DNA from 4 places in the Corynebacterium riegelii genome. Region 4 is predicted to be linked to each of the others. Evidence: predicted binding sites of a transcription regulator. Region 4 holds the regulator's gene; each other region holds the start of a gene.
What was found. The regulator LexA, encoded in region 4, represses DNA repair genes until DNA is damaged. The targets are predictions, from matches to a motif close to CGAACANNTGTTCG.
Positions count from the first base shown of each region.

Region 1: a site for LexA is predicted at 2,577-2,590, ahead of AK829_RS09185 (HNH endonuclease signature motif containing protein). Genes of this name have one in related genera too.
Region 2: a site for LexA is predicted at 1,487-1,500, ahead of AK829_RS09950 (HNH endonuclease signature motif containing protein). Genes of this name have one in related genera too.
Region 3: a site for LexA is predicted at 1,477-1,490, ahead of AK829_RS11210 (HNH endonuclease signature motif containing protein). Genes of this name have one in related genera too.

Region 1 covers NZ_CP012342.1:1,890,909-1,895,122, forward strand. The annotation lists gene AK829_RS09180 (N-6 DNA methylase) at 1-575, opposite strand, end outside; gene AK829_RS09185 (HNH endonuclease signature motif containing protein) at 902-2,380, opposite strand; gene leuA (2-isopropylmalate synthase) at 2,795-4,214, shown strand, end outside.
Region 2 covers NZ_CP012342.1:2,065,485-2,069,698, forward strand. The annotation lists gene AK829_RS09930 (AzlC family ABC transporter permease) at 1-5, shown strand, start outside; gene AK829_RS09935 (branched-chain amino acid transporter permease) at 5-343, shown strand; gene AK829_RS09940 (hypothetical protein) at 455-832, shown strand; gene AK829_RS09945 (hypothetical protein) at 1,006-1,398, shown strand; gene AK829_RS09950 (HNH endonuclease signature motif containing protein) at 1,698-3,170, shown strand; gene AK829_RS09955 (hypothetical protein) at 3,506-3,967, shown strand.
Region 3 covers NZ_CP012342.1:2,362,241-2,366,454, reverse strand. The annotation lists gene exaC (acetaldehyde dehydrogenase ExaC) at 1-1,325, opposite strand, end outside; gene AK829_RS11210 (HNH endonuclease signature motif containing protein) at 1,687-3,165, shown strand; gene AK829_RS11205 (thioredoxin domain-containing protein) at 3,496-4,214, opposite strand, start outside.
Region 4 covers NZ_CP012342.1:528,255-532,468, reverse strand. The annotation lists gene hrpA (ATP-dependent RNA helicase HrpA) at 1-407, shown strand, start outside; gene nrdR (transcriptional regulator NrdR) at 432-890, opposite strand; gene AK829_RS02540 (hypothetical protein) at 939-1,256, opposite strand; gene lexA (transcriptional repressor LexA) at 1,551-2,207, shown strand; gene AK829_RS02530 (HPr family phosphocarrier protein) at 2,263-2,532, shown strand; gene AK829_RS02525 (uracil-xanthine permease family protein) at 2,555-3,916, opposite strand; gene nagB (glucosamine-6-phosphate deaminase) at 3,981-4,214, shown strand, end outside.

The sequences.
Region 1 (4,214 bases), 1.2 Mb from region 4:
CGTAAGCGTTCTCCGTGCAGGCCTACGGTTTGCTGGTGCCCGTCAAGCTCTAGTAGCAGTTGTCCTGATCTAGCACATGGATCGTAAGCCGATCCTTGGCATGGACGAAGCAACTCCGCGATGAGGTTGCAGACATAAGCGGGTGGAGGGGGGCCTAAGAAGTCGGGCTGCAAGTATTGGGAAGACTTTTCGAGGAGGAATTGGTAGGCAGCTACAAAGGAGATTGTGGACTGGGGAGTCTCCCCGATCCTAGGATCGGATACAGCAGAGACTAAGTGGGCCACTAAGTCTGGAGAGGCCCAATCATTGTTATTTTTATCTTTTCTGGCAGTTTTAGCGCCTAGGACAGCGAGGTTCAGCGATCTAATCTTGCTGTCCTGCTCAACCGCCCTGTCATGGCTCAGTTTCTTCCATGCCAGCGGATCTGTACGCTCTAGGACGGCTCGGAGCGCGAGCAAAGTGAGGGCGCAATCTATCAGATCTGACCCTTCTCTTTCCTTCTCAAGTTCCTCTAGGGACCGCCACAGCGCGAACAGGATTTCCCGTCCTTCAATTGCCTGACCTTCTTCTCCCACCTGCAGCACCTCCTTTTAGCTAACCTTTTAGCTAACGAGTGGCTAACGAAGGCAGCACAGTGCAACCCTGCTGCCATCGACCAATCTATATCAGCACAGCTGACGTTTCGCTCCCGCATTGGAGCCAACTGCGACCTCAAGACGCTTTTAATTAGGGCAGATTGTTCCAATTTTGCTACCTACGTCCACGCCCGCTGTCTGAAGTTAGGACTTAGTTGACAACCCGTGCCTGGAGCAAAACCCTCTGGTGAGCCAAGCATCCGGTTAACGTTTCTGGCTAGTTGGGGGAGTCTTCTCCACCGCTTCGGAAAAATGGCCTCTTTTTCTTATTGGGGTCGGGTGTCGAGTAGTTCTGCTGGGTCGTAGTTTTCCGGCCACCCGTAGTCATACTCTGGGTCTGGGAAGGGTGGTTCGGAATAATCGGGTTCTTTTGGCAACGGCTCCGGAAGTACCGCCTTGATGAGGAAGTGAAGGCCGTATTCTTCCTCCAGTGTTTTGATTTGCGCGTCGGCTTGGTCCAGGTTGTGGTGGTGGTCAAAATCATCAAGGATTTTGTGGCCTTTGGCGTAAAACTGCGCCACAGTACTGCGACGAGCACACACTTGCTCAAGGTTGCTCTTCCATCGTGGGGCCGCCGCTTGAGTGTTGTAGTCAATCAAGCCATCCGGCATGCAGGTTTCATACGTGCCGTTGGAAAATAACCACAAGATTTCACCGGTATCAGGATCCGGGACGTAGAAGCCGCGCTTATCGGTTTTCAAATTGTGATGCTTCTGGCACAACGGAAACAAGTTACTCGGTGTGGTTTTGCCTCCCTGGTTAAACGCGATGCGGTGATCCAACTGGCATAACCGCGAAGGCATCGTACACCCCGGGAACACACAGTGGGTGTGACGGGCACAGACCACGCGTCGCATTGCTTCGGTTGGGGTGTAACTATCCGTGTGTGCCTGGAGTTCTTGTTCCATGTCGACTTCGGTGATTTTCGCTGATGCTAGGAGGTCATCGAGTGCCACGGTTGCCTCTGGGGTCAAGGCGCCTACCCCTGGGACGTAGGCTGGCCCACCAGCTTCACGACCTTTTGGTACGAACACGTGCAGGGTGGTTTTCGTTGGGGTGATATCCCCGGACAGTAGTTTCACCATCGCATCTGCCATCGATGTTTTGTGTTCACGAGCGGTAGCCAACACATGCTCGCGTACTACCTGTGCAGTTAACGGATTCGTCGCTAACGTCACCAACGTTTTCACAGTCCCGGACTGTGCAGACTGCTCAAACGAGACTGTGTCATCAGCAGCATGTGCTTGGGCGATACGCTGCTTGCGCCGCTTCGGGTTGTAGGCGCACGTTGGGTCAATCCGTTTAATCATTTCCCGGATACGCCGGGTAATCGTTGCGGTTTGTGGGGTGAGTTGCCCAGCTCGTGTTGGGGTGAACGTGAGCGTCAACATTGCATCAAATTGACCGTAGGCTTCCTCGGTGATGTCTGGGCCGAGTTCAGCAAGAACATTGTCAATGGCACGCAGGTGCTGCAGATCCATCACACGGGTCTCGGCTTGGAGTGCCCGTAGTTTCGGCAAATGTTGCAGGCGTGCGTGCGAGAAGATCGCTTGCTCTATTTCACCTTTGCCCCAGCCGGTTGCTTGCTTGATGGCGACTACTTCCAGATCGAAATCATCAATAGCAATGCTTGTCCCAGGTGTGGCGAAGTGACCGAAGACCTCCCAGTAGCCATCGCGGAAGCGTTGGCTGACTGCGCTTAGTGGATCTTCTGGTCGCTGTGTGCGGAAGTATGGTTCGCCCACGGTCTACCCCCAGTGTTGTGTTCCCTATGTTCCCGTTGTTTTATGCCCCTAATTATACCCGCCTAACTGTTCTATGTGCAAGGGCTAAACCAGCATGTATTCCACTATTTCCACACGTACATTCACCAGCCAGACTGGCGGTTGCATTCAGTATAGCGACCGATTCCACACGCCCTTTCCGTCGATAAGAAAATGCCAAACGGGCGTTCGAGCAGCATCGACGAACGACCCCACTGCGAATGTAAAACACACAACTGCGCGCGAAGTGGTGTAAGCTACGCCACATGTCGCAAAAGGCGCTTCTCCTTCTACGCCGCGGCGGGAATCAGGCCAGGTAACACGGCCGGCACCCCGTCGCGGAGTTTCTGTTTGCCGGCCGTGGACCCGCACGAAACGTAATTTAGGAGTACCCACATGAGCAACGAAATTTTTGCGCCTCGCGAAATCATCACCCCGAACGGCCCTCGTAATGAAGGCCAGCCAAGCTGGAACAAGCAGCGCGGCTCCCAGATGCCGGTAGACCGCTACCTGCCGTTTGCCAAAGAGGTTGAGGACATCACCCTGCCGGACCGCACGTGGCCGGACAAGAAGATCACGGTTGCGCCGCAGTGGTGCGCGGTGGACCTGCGCGATGGCAACCAGGCCCTGATTGACCCGATGAGCCCGGAGCGTAAGCGCCGCATGTTCAACCTGCTGGTTGAGATGGGCTTCAAGGAGATTGAGGTCGGCTTCCCGTCCGCATCCCAGACGGACTTTGACTTTGTGCGCGAGATCATTGAGAACAACATGATCCCGGATGACGTGACCATCCAGGTGCTGGTGCAGGCCCGTGAGCACCTGATTCGCCGCACGTTTGAGGCATGCTCTGGCGCGAAGAACGTGATTGTGCACTTCTACAACTCCACGTCCAAGCTGCAGCGTGAGGTGGTGTTCCGCAAGGATCGTGACTCCATTAAGAAGCTGGCCACGGATGCTGGTGAGCTGATTCGTGACATTGCAGATGACTACCCGGACACCAACTGGCGCTGGGAGTACTCGCCGGAGTCCTTCACCGGCACCGAGCTGGATTTTGCGCTGGAGGTGTGCGACGCGGTTGTAGAGACCATGGGCGCCACCCCGGAAAACCCGATCATTATTAACCTGCCGTCCACGGTGGAGATGATCTCCCCGAATGTGTACGCGGATTCTATTGAGTGGATGCATCGCAACTTTGCCAAGCGCGACAGCATCATCCTGTCCCTGCACCCGCACAATGACCGCGGCACCGGCGTCGCGGCGGCGGAGCTGGGCTACATGGCCGGCGCGGATCGTATTGAGGGCTGCCTGTTTGGCAACGGTGAGCGCACCGGCAACGTGGACCTGGTCACCTTGGGCCTGAACATGATGACCCAGGGCGTGGACCCGCAGATTGATTTCTCTGACATTGAGAAGATCCGTCAGACCGTGGAGTACTGCAACCAGCTGCGCGTTCCGGAGCGCCACCCCTACGGCGGTGAGCTGGTGTTCACGGCGTTCTCCGGCTCGCACCAGGACGCTATTAACAAGGGCCTGGACGCCCTGGCCCAGAAGGTGCACCCGGGCGCTTCCAGCACGGACGTCACGTGGGAGGAGCTGCGTGAGACCGTGTGGGAGGTCCCGTACCTGCCGGTGGATCCGAAGGACGTGGGCCGTACCTACGAGGCTGTGATCCGCGTGAACTCCCAGTCCGGCAAGGGCGGCGTGGCCTACATCATGAAGACGGACCACGGCATCAACATGCCGAAGGCGATGCAGCCGGAATTCTCCGCTGTGGTGCAAAACATCACGGATGCAGAAGGTGGCGAGGTTAACTCCA
Region 2 (4,214 bases), 1.0 Mb from region 4:
TCTAATGGGTCTTCCTACCGGTGTAACCCTGGCCATGGTGTGGGCGGTGCTGCTCCCCGTGGCTGTTGTCACGGTCGCTCTGCGCGCCGCTCCCTTCCTTTTCCGACGCCTCCTGCGCGGCAGCCCCCTCCTGGAGTTTCTCGGCGTGATCATGCCCGTCAGCGTGATGACCGTACTCGTGGTCTACTCCATCGCCGGAGCCACCGATGCGCCCGGCGGCGTCGTGGCCTCCCTCATCGCCACAGTGGTCACTCTGGGGCTTCATGCTTATCGACGCTCCCTCGCACTCTCCATCTTCACCGGCACCTTCCTCTACGTTGTGCTGGTGAACTGGGTGTTTTAGTGGGGTTTGGTTGTGTGAATCTATTGGTTGCGCGGAAATATTTGAGAGTTTAAGTTGTGTGGGGTCAGTTCGCTGACAGGTTCCCATACGTTCACCTCAAGGAGTTTTGTCATGAAGCGTTTCACCGCTGCTTCCATCGCCGCCGCTACCGCTCTGTCCCTCGTTGCAATGCCTGCTCAGGCTGCTGAGAAGAAGTCTTCGGAGATTTCTGACGAGTACGCTATCGGTTACATCTGGGGTGGCATTGTCAAGGATCGTATCAACAAAGGCACTGGTCTCACCCCTTCCATGAGGAGCATTCTGAAGAACTACAAGGAGGGTGACGACACCTCCGCACTCGACAGTTCTCTGCGCAATGACGCTGCCAACGGCTACAAGGTCGGTACCACCTTCGATATCCTCCTCGGCACGGGCATCACCGCTCTCCTGCTCGCTCTGATCGGCGGTGCCGCTGCTTACCAGGGCTTGATCCCGGGCGTTCAGCTCTAAGCAGACATTTTGACTGTTTCTAACCCGCTCACTTCCCAGCTTGGGGTGGGCGGGTTTTTGCTTCTCTTGGTACTCCGCTTGGGTTCGTATCTGTTGCGAGGTCGTGGACCCGCATTTATGTTGTGGGTCACAGACCGTTGAGAGCTTCCAACGTTCACTTGAAGGAGATCCCCATGAAGCGTTTTACTGTCGCATCCCTCGCAACTGTTACTGCCCTATCCCTCATTGCGATGCCCGCACAGGCTGCCGAGGATAAGAATTCCTCGACGAAGAGCTCATCTGAAATCACCCAAGCCGAAGTAGACGAGCATCACCGTAAGGCCATCGAGAAGGAAGAGAAGCAAAAGGGCACGGGTTTCTCCCAGCCTTACGTCAATTCTTCGAACAGTGGCCAGATCAAGAATGACGTCAGTTCCTCAATCAAGAACGATACGGCACGCGACTGGAAGATCGGCACCACCCATGATCTGATCTGGGGCACCGGCATCGTCGCGTTCTTGCTTGCTCTGATCGGTGGCGGTGCGTTCGCGGCACAGCAGGGCCTGATCCCGGGCGTGCAGTTCTAAGCTCACCGTCTAAGCGCTTATAACCCGCTCACTTCCCCCTCGGGAGTGCGCGGGTTTTTGCTCTACAGGTGAAATGTAGAGCGCTGTTCGAACGCCCGTTTGGCATTTTCTTATCGACGGACAGGGCGTGTAGGGGTGGCCGTCTATACTGAATGCAACCGCCAGCATGTGTGGTGAATGTGCATACGGAAATAGTGCAATAAATGCTGGTTTAGCCCTTGCGCATAGAACAGTTCAGCGGGTATAATTAGGGTAACAAAACAACGGGAAAACAGGGAACACAACACTGGGGGTAGACCGTGGGCGAACCATACTTCCGCACACAGCGACCAGAAGATCCACTGAGCATGTTTAGTCAAGGTATTCGTGATATTTACTGGAATGCCTTCGGTCACTTCGCCATACCTGGGGCAAGTGTTGATGACGTCGACCTGGAAGTAGTGGCCATGAGGGAAGCAACCGGCTGGACTAAAGGCTCGGTTGAGCAAGCGATCTTCTCCCATGCACGCCTACAGCACTTACCGAAACTACGAGCACTCCAGGCCAAGACGCGTGTGATGGATCTGCAGCATTTGCGTGCCATCGATACCGTGCTTGCCGAACTTGGGCCAGAGATTACCGATGAGGCGTATGCCGATTTTGATGAGATGTTGACTACTACGTTTACCCCAACCCGGCCTGGGCAACACACTCCACAAACCACCACGATTACCCGACGTATCCGGGAGATGATCAAACGCATCGACCCAACCTGCGCCTACCAACCAAAAAGGCGCCAACAGCGAGTGGCGCAGGCACATGCGGCTGATGACACAGTGACCTTTGAGGTGTCTACACAGTCCGGCACGGTCAAAACACTGGTCACGTTGGCGACCAACCCGTTGACGGCACAGGTCGTGCGCGAGCACGTGTTAGCGACTGCACGTGAACACAAAACCTCCATGGCAGATGCAATGGTCAAACTCCTTAGCGGGGAAATCACCCCAACGAAGACGACCTTGCATGTGTTTGTGCCGAAGGGTCGTAAAGCTGGTGGGCCAGCGTACGTACCAGGTGTAGGCGCCTTAACCCCAGAAGCCACCGCAGCATTAGACGACCTGCTGGCGTCAGCGAAGGTCACCGAAGTGGATATGGAGGCGGAACTTCAAGCACATACGGATAGCTACACCCCAACCGAAGCAATGCGACGGGTCGTCTGCGCACGCCACACGCATTGTGTGTTCCCGGGATGTAGTGTGCCGTCATTGAGGTGCCAGTTGGATCACCGGATCCCGTTTGGCCAGGGTGGCAAAACCACACCGGGAAACCTGTTCCCGTTGTGTCAAAAGCACCACAACCTGAAAACCGATAAACGTGGTTTCTACGTCCCGGATCCGGATACGGGTGAAATCTTGTGGCTGTTTACAAACGGCACGTATGAAACCTGCACCCCAGACAGTCTGATCGCACACAACACGCACGCCGCGGCACCACGGTGGAAGAGCAACCTTGAGCAAGTGTGTGCTCGTCGCAGCCGAGTGGCGCAGTTCTACGCCAAGGGCCACAAAATACTGGACGATTTTGACCACCACCACAACCTTGAACAGGCCGACGCCCAGATCGCAGCCTTGGAGGAAGAATACGGACTGATTTTCCCGATCAAGGCGGTGTTGCCGGAGCCGTTGCCAAAAGAACCCGATTTTTCCGAACCACCCTTCCCGGATCCAGAAGATGCCTACGGATGGGTGGAAGACTACGACCCAGAAGAACTGGTTGACACCCGACCCGAGTAAGAGAATCCAGGTGGCCCGATCCAAACCAAAAAACAGCCCATTTTTCCAAAAGGGTTGCGGAAGACTCTCCCGACTATGCGGAAACGTCGACCGGGGCTTGGCTCACCGATGAGTCAACTATCACCGGGATTTGCCCTATGACGGGAAGCCTCGGGTCGGGAGAGGATCGACACGGCAAAGCGAATAATCTTTAGCGTGATTTTGCTGGTCAAAACATGTTGTAACGGAATGGATAAGTGCTTCGATAGACCAAATAGCTTCCCCTTCAAATCCCTTTGTTGGGATGGCTGTCACTGTTTATTTCCGTGTTTAATCCCCTCCGAAAGGAACTTCACATGAAGCGCATCACCACCGCAGCAGTTGCTGCAGCTACCGCTCTGTCCCTCGTTGCTACCCCGGCTTTCGCTGAGGACAACAAGGGCGGCTCCTCCAACGAGAACCAGGGCTCCTCCCAGCAGCAGGACAAGGAGGGTGACAAGGGCGGCTCCTCCAAGGACGGCGAGACCAAGAAGAAGTCTTCCGAGCTCTCGGACCAGGATGCAATCGACTACGCGAACAAGAAGTCTGATGAGCTCACCGGCCTGGTGAAGAAGGCTGCAGAGAAGGACACCCCGGAAGAGCGCGAGAAGGCTCTGAAGCCGCTCATCTCCTCCCTGAAGTCCGACGCTGCTCAGGGCTGGGCACCGGGCACCACCGCTGACATCCTGCTGGGCACCGGCATCACCGCTGCTCTGCTGGCTCTGATCGCATTCGTTGTTAACTCCGGCCTGGTTCCGGGCCTGCAGCTGCCGTTCTAATTCGGCACAAGCCAAGTGCTGGCCAAGAGCTAGCCAACAAAGCTAGCCAACAGGCAAGTTTTTAGCAGTCACTCGCCAAGCGAGACGTGGCTGCTTTTCTTTTGCCCGGCGCTAACCCCCAGAACCCCCAGAACCCCTCTCCCCCACCAAATGCCAGAGGATTGTCAGAAAAACACATAGTAGTTGTGCGGACCAAGCAATGGTCTCCCAAGCGTCAAGTAGTTAGGTTGGCAAAACAAGCGAACGA
Region 3 (4,214 bases), 730 kb from region 4:
GCCGTATTTGCAGAGCGAGTCCACACACCTGCACCAAGACCATACTCGGTGTCGTTGGCAATGCGGATTGCATCGTCATAATCCTTGAAGGTGGTCACGGACATCACCGGGCCAAAGATCTCCTCCTGGAACACGCGCATGTCATTGGTGCCCTTAAACACTGTCGGCTCAATGTACAGACCGTTCTCCAGGCCCGGGATCGTGTTCACCCCACCACCAATGAGCACCTCAGCACCCTCCTTCGGGCCAAGCTCAAGGTAGGACTTAATCTTGTCCATCTGCTCCTGGGAAGCCTGTGCACCCATCATCACATCCGTGTCCAACGGGTTGCCGGTCTTGATGCGCTTGACGCGCTCAACGCCCAGCTCCAGGAACTCGTCCGCAATGGACTCATGCACCAACGCACGCGAAGGGCAGGTGCACACCTCACCCTGGTTGAGTGCGAACATGGCGAAACCTTCGATGGCCTTGTTCCTAAAGTCATCATCGCGGTCCATGACGTCCGCGAAGTACAGGGAAGGCGACTTGCCACCAAGCTCCAGCGTGACCGGGATAATCTTGTCAGCCGCAGCCTTGTTAATGATCTTGCCAACCTCGGTGGAGCCGGTGAACGCGATCTTGTTAATCCGATCCGAGCCGGACAGTGCCGCGCCCGCCTCATCGCCGTAACCGTTGACAATGTTCAACACGCCCGGCGGGATCAGGTCTCCCACAAGATCCATCAAGTACAGGATGGACGCCGGCGTTTGCTCTGCAGGCTTCAACACAATCGCGTTGCCAGCCGCCAGTGCCGGGGCGATCTTCCATGCGGCCATCAGCAGCGGGAAGTTCCACGGGATGATCTGGCCCACCACACCAAGCGGCTCGTGGAAGTGGTACGCCACCGTGTCGTCATCAATCTGACTCAGTCGACCTTCCTGCGCGCGGAGCGCACCTGCGTAGTAGCGGAAGTGGTCGATGGCCAACGGGATATCCGCGGCGAGGGTTTCACGAACCGCCTTGCCGTTCTCCCAGGTCTCCGCCACCGCAATCTCTTCGAGGTGCTCCTCCATCCGGTCAGCGATCCTCAGCAGCACCAGCGAGCGCTCCTGCACGCTGGTCACACCCCATTTGGGCGCGGCCTTCTTCGCTGCGTCAATAGCAAGGTTGATGTCCGCTTCGCGGCCGCGTGCGACCTGGCAAAACACTTCACCAGTCACAGGGGTGACATTGTCAAAGTATTCCCCCGCGACCGGAGCGACCCAGTCGCCGCCGATGTAGTTTTCATAGCGCTTGCGGAACTTGACATTCGATTCCGGGGTTCCAGGGTTGGGGTAAACGGTCACAGGAGGACTCCTTTACATCTCACAGAAACTCACGAACGTGTTGTGGCCCACACTATAGCGATAGTGAGCTGTATGCCACATTATTGTTCCCTGCCAAGATCCTGCGCATGGGGACCCCCTGCTAGCAAAGCCGGAAACATGAACCGCCATTCGAACGGTTGTTTGACATTTTCTTATCGACGAAAAGGGCGTGTGGAATCGGTCGATATACTGAATGCAACCGCCAGCCTGTGTTGTGAATGTGCATGCGGACATAGTGCAATAAATGCTGGTTTACCCCTTGCGCATAGAACAGTTAGGCGGGTATAGTTAGGGATACAAAACAACGGGAAAACAGGGAACACAACACTGGGGGTAGACCGTGGGCGAACCATACTTCCGCACACAGCGACCAGAAGATCCACTGAGCACGTTTAGTCAAGGCATTCGCGATATTTACTGGAATGCCTTCGGTCACTTCGCCACACCCGGGGCAAGTGTTGATATTGATGACTTCGACGTGACTGTGGTGTCAATGAGGGAAGCAACCGGCTGGACTAAAAGCTCAGTTGAGCAAGCGATCTTTTCCCATGCACGTCTACAGCACTTACCGAAGCTGCGTTCATTGCAGGCCAAGACGCGTGTGATGGATCTGCAGCATTTACGTGCCATCGATACGGTGCTTGCCGAACTCGGCCCAGACATCACTGATGAGGCGTATGCCGATTTTGATGAGATGTTGACTACTACGTTTACCCCAACACGGCCTGGGCAGCACACCCCACAAACCACCACGATTACTCGTCGTATCCGGGAGATGATCAAACGCATTGACCCAACCTGCGCCTACCAACCAAAGCGGCGCATGCAACGCAAAACACAGGCACACGCGGCTGATGATGCGGTGATCTTTGAGGTGTCTGCACAGTCCGGCACGGTCAAAACACTGGTTACGTTGGCTACCAACCCGTTGACGGCACAGGTCGTACGCGAGCACGTGTTGGCTACTGCACGGGAGCATAAAACCTCCATGGCCGATGCGATGGTGAAACTACTTTCCGGGGAGATCACCCCAACCAAGACCACGCTGCATGTGTTTGTGCCGAAGGGTCGTGAGGTTGGTGGGCCAGCCTATGTTCCAGGTGTAGGCGCCTTAACCCCAGAAGCCACCGCAGCATTAGACGACCTGCTGGCGTCAGCGAAAATCACCACGGTGGATATGGAGGCGGAACTTCAAGCACATACGGATAGCTACACCCCAACCGAAGCAATGCGACGGGTCGTGTGTGCTCGTCACACGCATTGTGTGTTCCCGGGATGTAGCGTGCCGTCACTGAGGTGTCAGTTGGATCACCGGATTCCGTTTGGCCAGGGTGGCAAAACCACACCAGGAAACCTGTTCCCACTGTGCCAAAAGCACCACAACCTAAAAACCGATAAACGTGGTTTCTACGTCCCGGATCCGGAGACGGGTGAAATCTTGTGGATTTTTACCAACGGCACGTATGAAACCTGCACCCCAGACAGCCTGATCAGCTACAACACGCATGCCGCTGCCCCACGGTGGAAGAGCAACCTGGAGCAAGTATGTGCTCGTCGCAATAAAGTGGCGCAGTTCTACGCCAAAGGCCACAAAATACTGGACGATTTTGATAACCACCACAACCTCGAACAAGCCGACGCCCAAATCGCAGCACTAGAGGAAGAATACAGCCTTCACTTCCCAATCAAGGCAGTGCTTCCGGAGCCGTTGCCAAAAGAACCCGATTTTTGTGAACCACCCTTCCCCGATCCAGAAGATGCCTACGGATGGTCGGAAAACTACGACCCAGAAGAACTCGTCGATACCCGACCCGAGTAAGAGAACAGGTGGCCAGGTTCAAAAACAAAAAACAGCCCGTTTTTCCGAAGGAGGTCTCGACGTCAAAAGAGTGCCGAACTTTCGCCAACCACAAGCCCAAAACCCAGAGGCCACAATGTCGAGGTGAGATTCAACGACCGACGGTGACCCAAGTCAGGTTCAAGAACAAAAAACAGGCGATTTTTTGGAGGGGCGCGGTCGAGATTTCAGACGCTCCGTTTTAGGCGAAAAACAATGTGGCCTAGCAGGCTTCGTGCACTATTAGACCTGCACTATTAGACCTGTCCTGCTAGACCGCATTGGTTCGACCGGAAACACCGGCCATCCGAACTACTTCATGAAGTTCTCAATGATCGGGCGAGCCGCAAAGCCAGCAACACCCGTGGCAAGCAGCGTCGCAATAACGCCCAGGATGCCCACCACGGTCAGCCCAGTCATGTCCAGCGAAGATCCGGAGGCAACCGACCCCTTCACGTGATCCTCCGAGCTGCCCTGCTTGCGTCCCGAGGAACCAACGGTGGAACCAGACGGCTTCTTCTTCACCTGATCAGAGTGAACAGAGCACGCGGTGAATGCATCGTTCATAGTGACGATCGGTGCCAGCACCTGCGGACCAACCGCGTCAAACGCGTCCTGTGCAGCGAGGGACACCTCGGAAGTCTTGAACCCAAGGATCGTTTCCACGTTGAGTTCGATGCCGGACTTCTCCAACGCGTCCTTCAGCGCCTTGCCAAAGTCGATCTTGTCCGTCTGCTTCTTCAGCTCAGCCTTCACCGCAGGCTGGCTCATGAGGTTCTTCAGCACTGCCTTGATATCCAGGCCGGAAGCCTCCAGGGCCTCCTTCAATACTGCCTGCGTATCAACGTCCGCCTTCTCCAACGCCTCGGAGAATGCCTTGTCAACGTTCTTGACCTCGAGGTTCTTTGCAACCAGTTCCAGGATCCCCTTGAAACCAGCCTCCTCGAAGCCCATGACTTTTAGTACCGCCTTGATTGGGTCAGCAATGAAATCACCAATCAAACCGAAATACTCGCTGAAACCCCGGTTCG
Region 4 (4,214 bases):
CGGACTTTGCCAATATGCGCGCAGAGCTTGCCAAATGGGAGGGCCCGGCGATTAATGATATGCGCAGTCAGCTGGACTTCTACCTGCCAAAGCACGCGATTACCCTGCATGGCGCTGGCCACTTGCAGCACTTGCCGCGATACATCGAGGCGATGTGGATTCGGCTTGAAGATATGAGTTTGGATCCGGACCGGGACGCGGATCGCCAGATGGTGATTGATGACGCAAAGCGTTACCTTGCCCAGAAGATGGCAACGCTTCCGGCGAACCGGAAAAAGTCGAAAGCCTACAAGGACATTCTCTGGCGGATTGAGGAGCTTCGAGTCAGCATCTTCGCACAGCGTTTGGGCACACCGCAGCCGGTGAGCCAGCGCCGAATTGAGAAGATGACTGACGCGTTGCGTTAGAGGTAGGGCGCTAGAGGTACTGTGCTAGAAGTCTTCGCGGTCTCTGCGGCGCATGAGACGGATCTCTGACTCAAAGTCGTCGGCGCTTTCGAAGGACTTGTAGACCGAGGCGAAGCGGAGGTAGGCCACCTCGTCTAAAGCGCGCAAGGGCTCAAGCACTGCCAAGCCGATCTGGTTGGCGGGCACCTGTGAGCTGCCTTGCGCGCGCACGGTCTCCTCCACCTGCTGCGCGAGGCGCTTGAGCGCATCATCTGACACGTCGCGGCCCTGGCAGGCGCGGCGCACACCGACAATGAGTTTGTCGCGGTCAAATGGCTCGCTCACCCCGTTTCGCTTGACCACCATCAGCACGGCCTTTTCAACGGTGGTGAAACGTCCCCCGCATTCTGTGCACTCACGGCGCCTGCGAATGGCTGCACCGGCCTCTACTGTGCGGGAGTCGGTGACACGAGAATGCGCGTTGTGGCAAAAAGGGCAAAACACAAGATCTAAGTCTAGCCCTGCCTGACAAAGCCCTAAGGCAGATTGAGACTAACGCGCCACAACAGGTGAAAGCTGCGCGATCTCTGCGGTAGTCGGTTCTTCACCACCACCGAACGCCCCACCGAACAGTGAGCCAATCAGTAGCGCCGCAGCCATCACCACCCCAACAAAGAGGCTTTCTCTACGTTCGTGCCCAGGTTCGAATCCATCTACAGCAGTCTCTTGAACCACCCGTGCAGGAGCGTTTTCTGCACGCAGTTGGCGGATGGAGCTGGTAGAAACCCGGCGGCCTTCCACAGGGGAAAGATCCCAGACCTCGGAAGCTACAGAGGTACGTGGGTGGGTATTGCGAATGATCGTGGTCATAGTTTTGTCTCCTTGTGATTATGTTTGGCTTCATCGTAGGAACGCAAGACACACGCCTTAGCTGGCTGCGCCCATACGTTCGAACGAGTACATGTTCGATTTATAGCAGGTGTTCGAACGCGTGTCCAGATTTTTCGCAAAATATCGAACAGACTTGCCTAACGTGGTAGTTTCACAACTAGGACCTTGGCTAGGACCTTTGCTAGGACCTTGACAATTGAGCTATACGGACAGACAAGCACCAAAGGAGCACAGAACGTGGCACGAAAGAAGACAGACCCAAACAGCCTGGACATGAGCAAGCTGAGCGACCGCCAGCGCCGAATCCTCCAAGTCATTCAGGACGCGGTTGTACTGCGCGGTTACCCGCCAAGCATCCGCGAGATCGGCGATGCAGCAGGCCTGCAGTCCACTTCTTCTGTGGCGTACCAGCTCAAAGAGCTAGAGAAGAAGGGATTCTTGAGGCGCGATCCCAACAAGCCGCGTGCAGTGGACCTACGCCACCTGCCGGGCGCTCCAGCTGCCCGTAAGAAGGCCGCAGCCCCGGCTGCCCAGGATGCCCCTGAAGACGCGTCCAACGCGCGCTTTATTCCGGTTGTCGGCCAGATCGCCGCAGGCGCCCCCATCCTGGCTGAGGAGAATGTAGAAACCTATTACCCCCTTCCGGAGGAGCTGCTGGGCGATGGTGAGCTGTTTATGCTCAAGGTCGTTGGTGATTCCATGGTGGATGCGGCGATCTTGGACGGCGACTGGCTTGTGGTTCGCTCCCAGCCGGTAGCTGAAGAAGGTCAGATCGTTGCCGCGCTCATCGACGGTGAGGCAACCGCGAAGGTGTTCCACAAGGATTCTTCGGGTGTTTGGCTTCTGCCGCGAAATGACGCATTCTCCCCCATTAAGGGCGATGATGCGGAGATCATGGGCTTGGTCGTTTCCGTGTTCCGTGCACTCTAGGTTGCCGGTTGACTCTAGTATTGAGTAGCTAGAGACAACGAAAGGACTTGACCCCATGGCTTCAAAGACCGTGAAGGTGGGCTCCACAGTGGGCCTTCACGCCCGCCCCGCCACTGTCATCGCTGACGCTGCCAGCGAATATGATGACGATATTATTCTCACCCTGATCGGGGGCGACGATGAGGACGTGACTGACGCCGCGTCCTCGCTGATGATCATGGCTATGGGCGCGGAATTTGGTGATGAAGTCACGGTTACGTCAAACAATGCCGCGGCAGTTGACGCCATTGCCGCCCTTATTGCCCAGAACTTGGACGAAGCCTAGATCTTTCGCTGATGCTTCGCTCCTACCCGAATGTGTGGGGGTCGGCCACGTTGGCCGGCTCCCGCTTTTTCGTTGGGAAGCCTAAGCGGTAGCGCCCCTCGCCCACCGTGTTGTAGCACCAGCGCATAACCGGGTACACGATGATGACACCGACGGAGCCGAGCGCAATACCCTCCAGCGCCACCGGACCCGCCTGCAGCGTGAGGTTGCCAATGCCCACAATCAACGCAACTGCGGCGGCAGTGAGATTTACCGGATCAGTGAAGTCCACCCGGTTGTCCTGCCAGATGCGGATACCCAGCATGCCAATCAGTCCGTAGAGCACCAGGCACGCACCACCGAGCACGCCGACCGGGATGGTGAAGATGATGGCGCCGAACTTCGGAATGAACGCAAGAACAATGGCGAAGCAGGCCGCCACCCAGTAGGCGGCTGTGGAGTACACCTTCGTCGCCGCCATCACGCCAATATTTTCCGCGTAGGTCGTGGTACCGGAGCCGCCGAGGCCGCCGGCGAGGGTGGTGGCGATACCGTCGCCAATCAGCGCCCTGCCTTGCATCGGATCGAGATCCCTGCCAGTCATTTCGGAAACTGCCTTAACGTGGCCAACGTTTTCCGCAATCAGCACAACCAGCACCGGCAGCGTGACCAGAATGGCCGAAAGGTGGAACTCTGGCGTATGGAACTGCGGCAGGCCAACCCACGGCGCCGCAGAGATCGTATCCAGCGCGTCATCCGCCAATCCCCCGGTAAGCGCGGCAAAGACCCAACCGACAACCACGCCGATGAGGATGGACAGACGCGCCGTCATGCCGCGAGTAGCCACGGTGACAAGCACAATGGTGAGCAAGGTGACCCCGGCGACACCAGGTTGCGCTTCCACGTTTGCAACGGCAGTGGGAGCTAGGTTCAGCCCGATGAGCGCCACAATGGCGCCGGTGACAACGGGTGGCATGACCGCATCAATAACGCGTTTGCCCGCTGCTTGGACGATAAAGCCAACAATTATCAGCGCAAGCCCTGTGACCAGCACGCCACCGAGCTGTGCGGCCATACCGTATTGCTGGGACGCCGTTAGCGGCGCAATGAACGCAAACGAGGAACCGAGGTAGCTTGGCAGCTTGTTCTTTGTCAACGTGAGGAAGATGAGCGTGCCCAGACCCGAGAACAGCAGGGTGGTGTTTACCGGGAAGCCCGTGAGGGTGGGCACAAGCAGCGTGGCGCCGAACATGGCCACCACGTGCTGCATGCCGATGCCGATGGTGCGCAGCCAGCTCAGCCGCTCACCGGGGGCGACGACGGCACCGGGGAGCACCCGTTTGCCGTCGCCGTGAAGTTTCCAGCCGAAGCTACTCTCCGTAGTCTTTGTACTCGCGTTATCCACGAATGAACATTATGCACCGTTGCCGGCTTTAGAGACGAAACACGTATCGCGTAGTCTCAAAAGCATGCAGATCATCATCCGTAGCAACTCGGAGGAAGTCGGCCGCGCCGCCGCCGACATCATTGAGCCTTTCATCCGCCGCGGCTGCGTCCTCGGCCTTGCTACCGGCTCTACTCCGACCCCGACGTACCAGGAGCTCATTCGCCGCCACAACGAGGACGGTCTGAGCTTTGCTAACACGCAAGCGTTCCTGCTGGATGAGTACGCAGCACTGCCGCATGACCACGAGCAGTCCTAC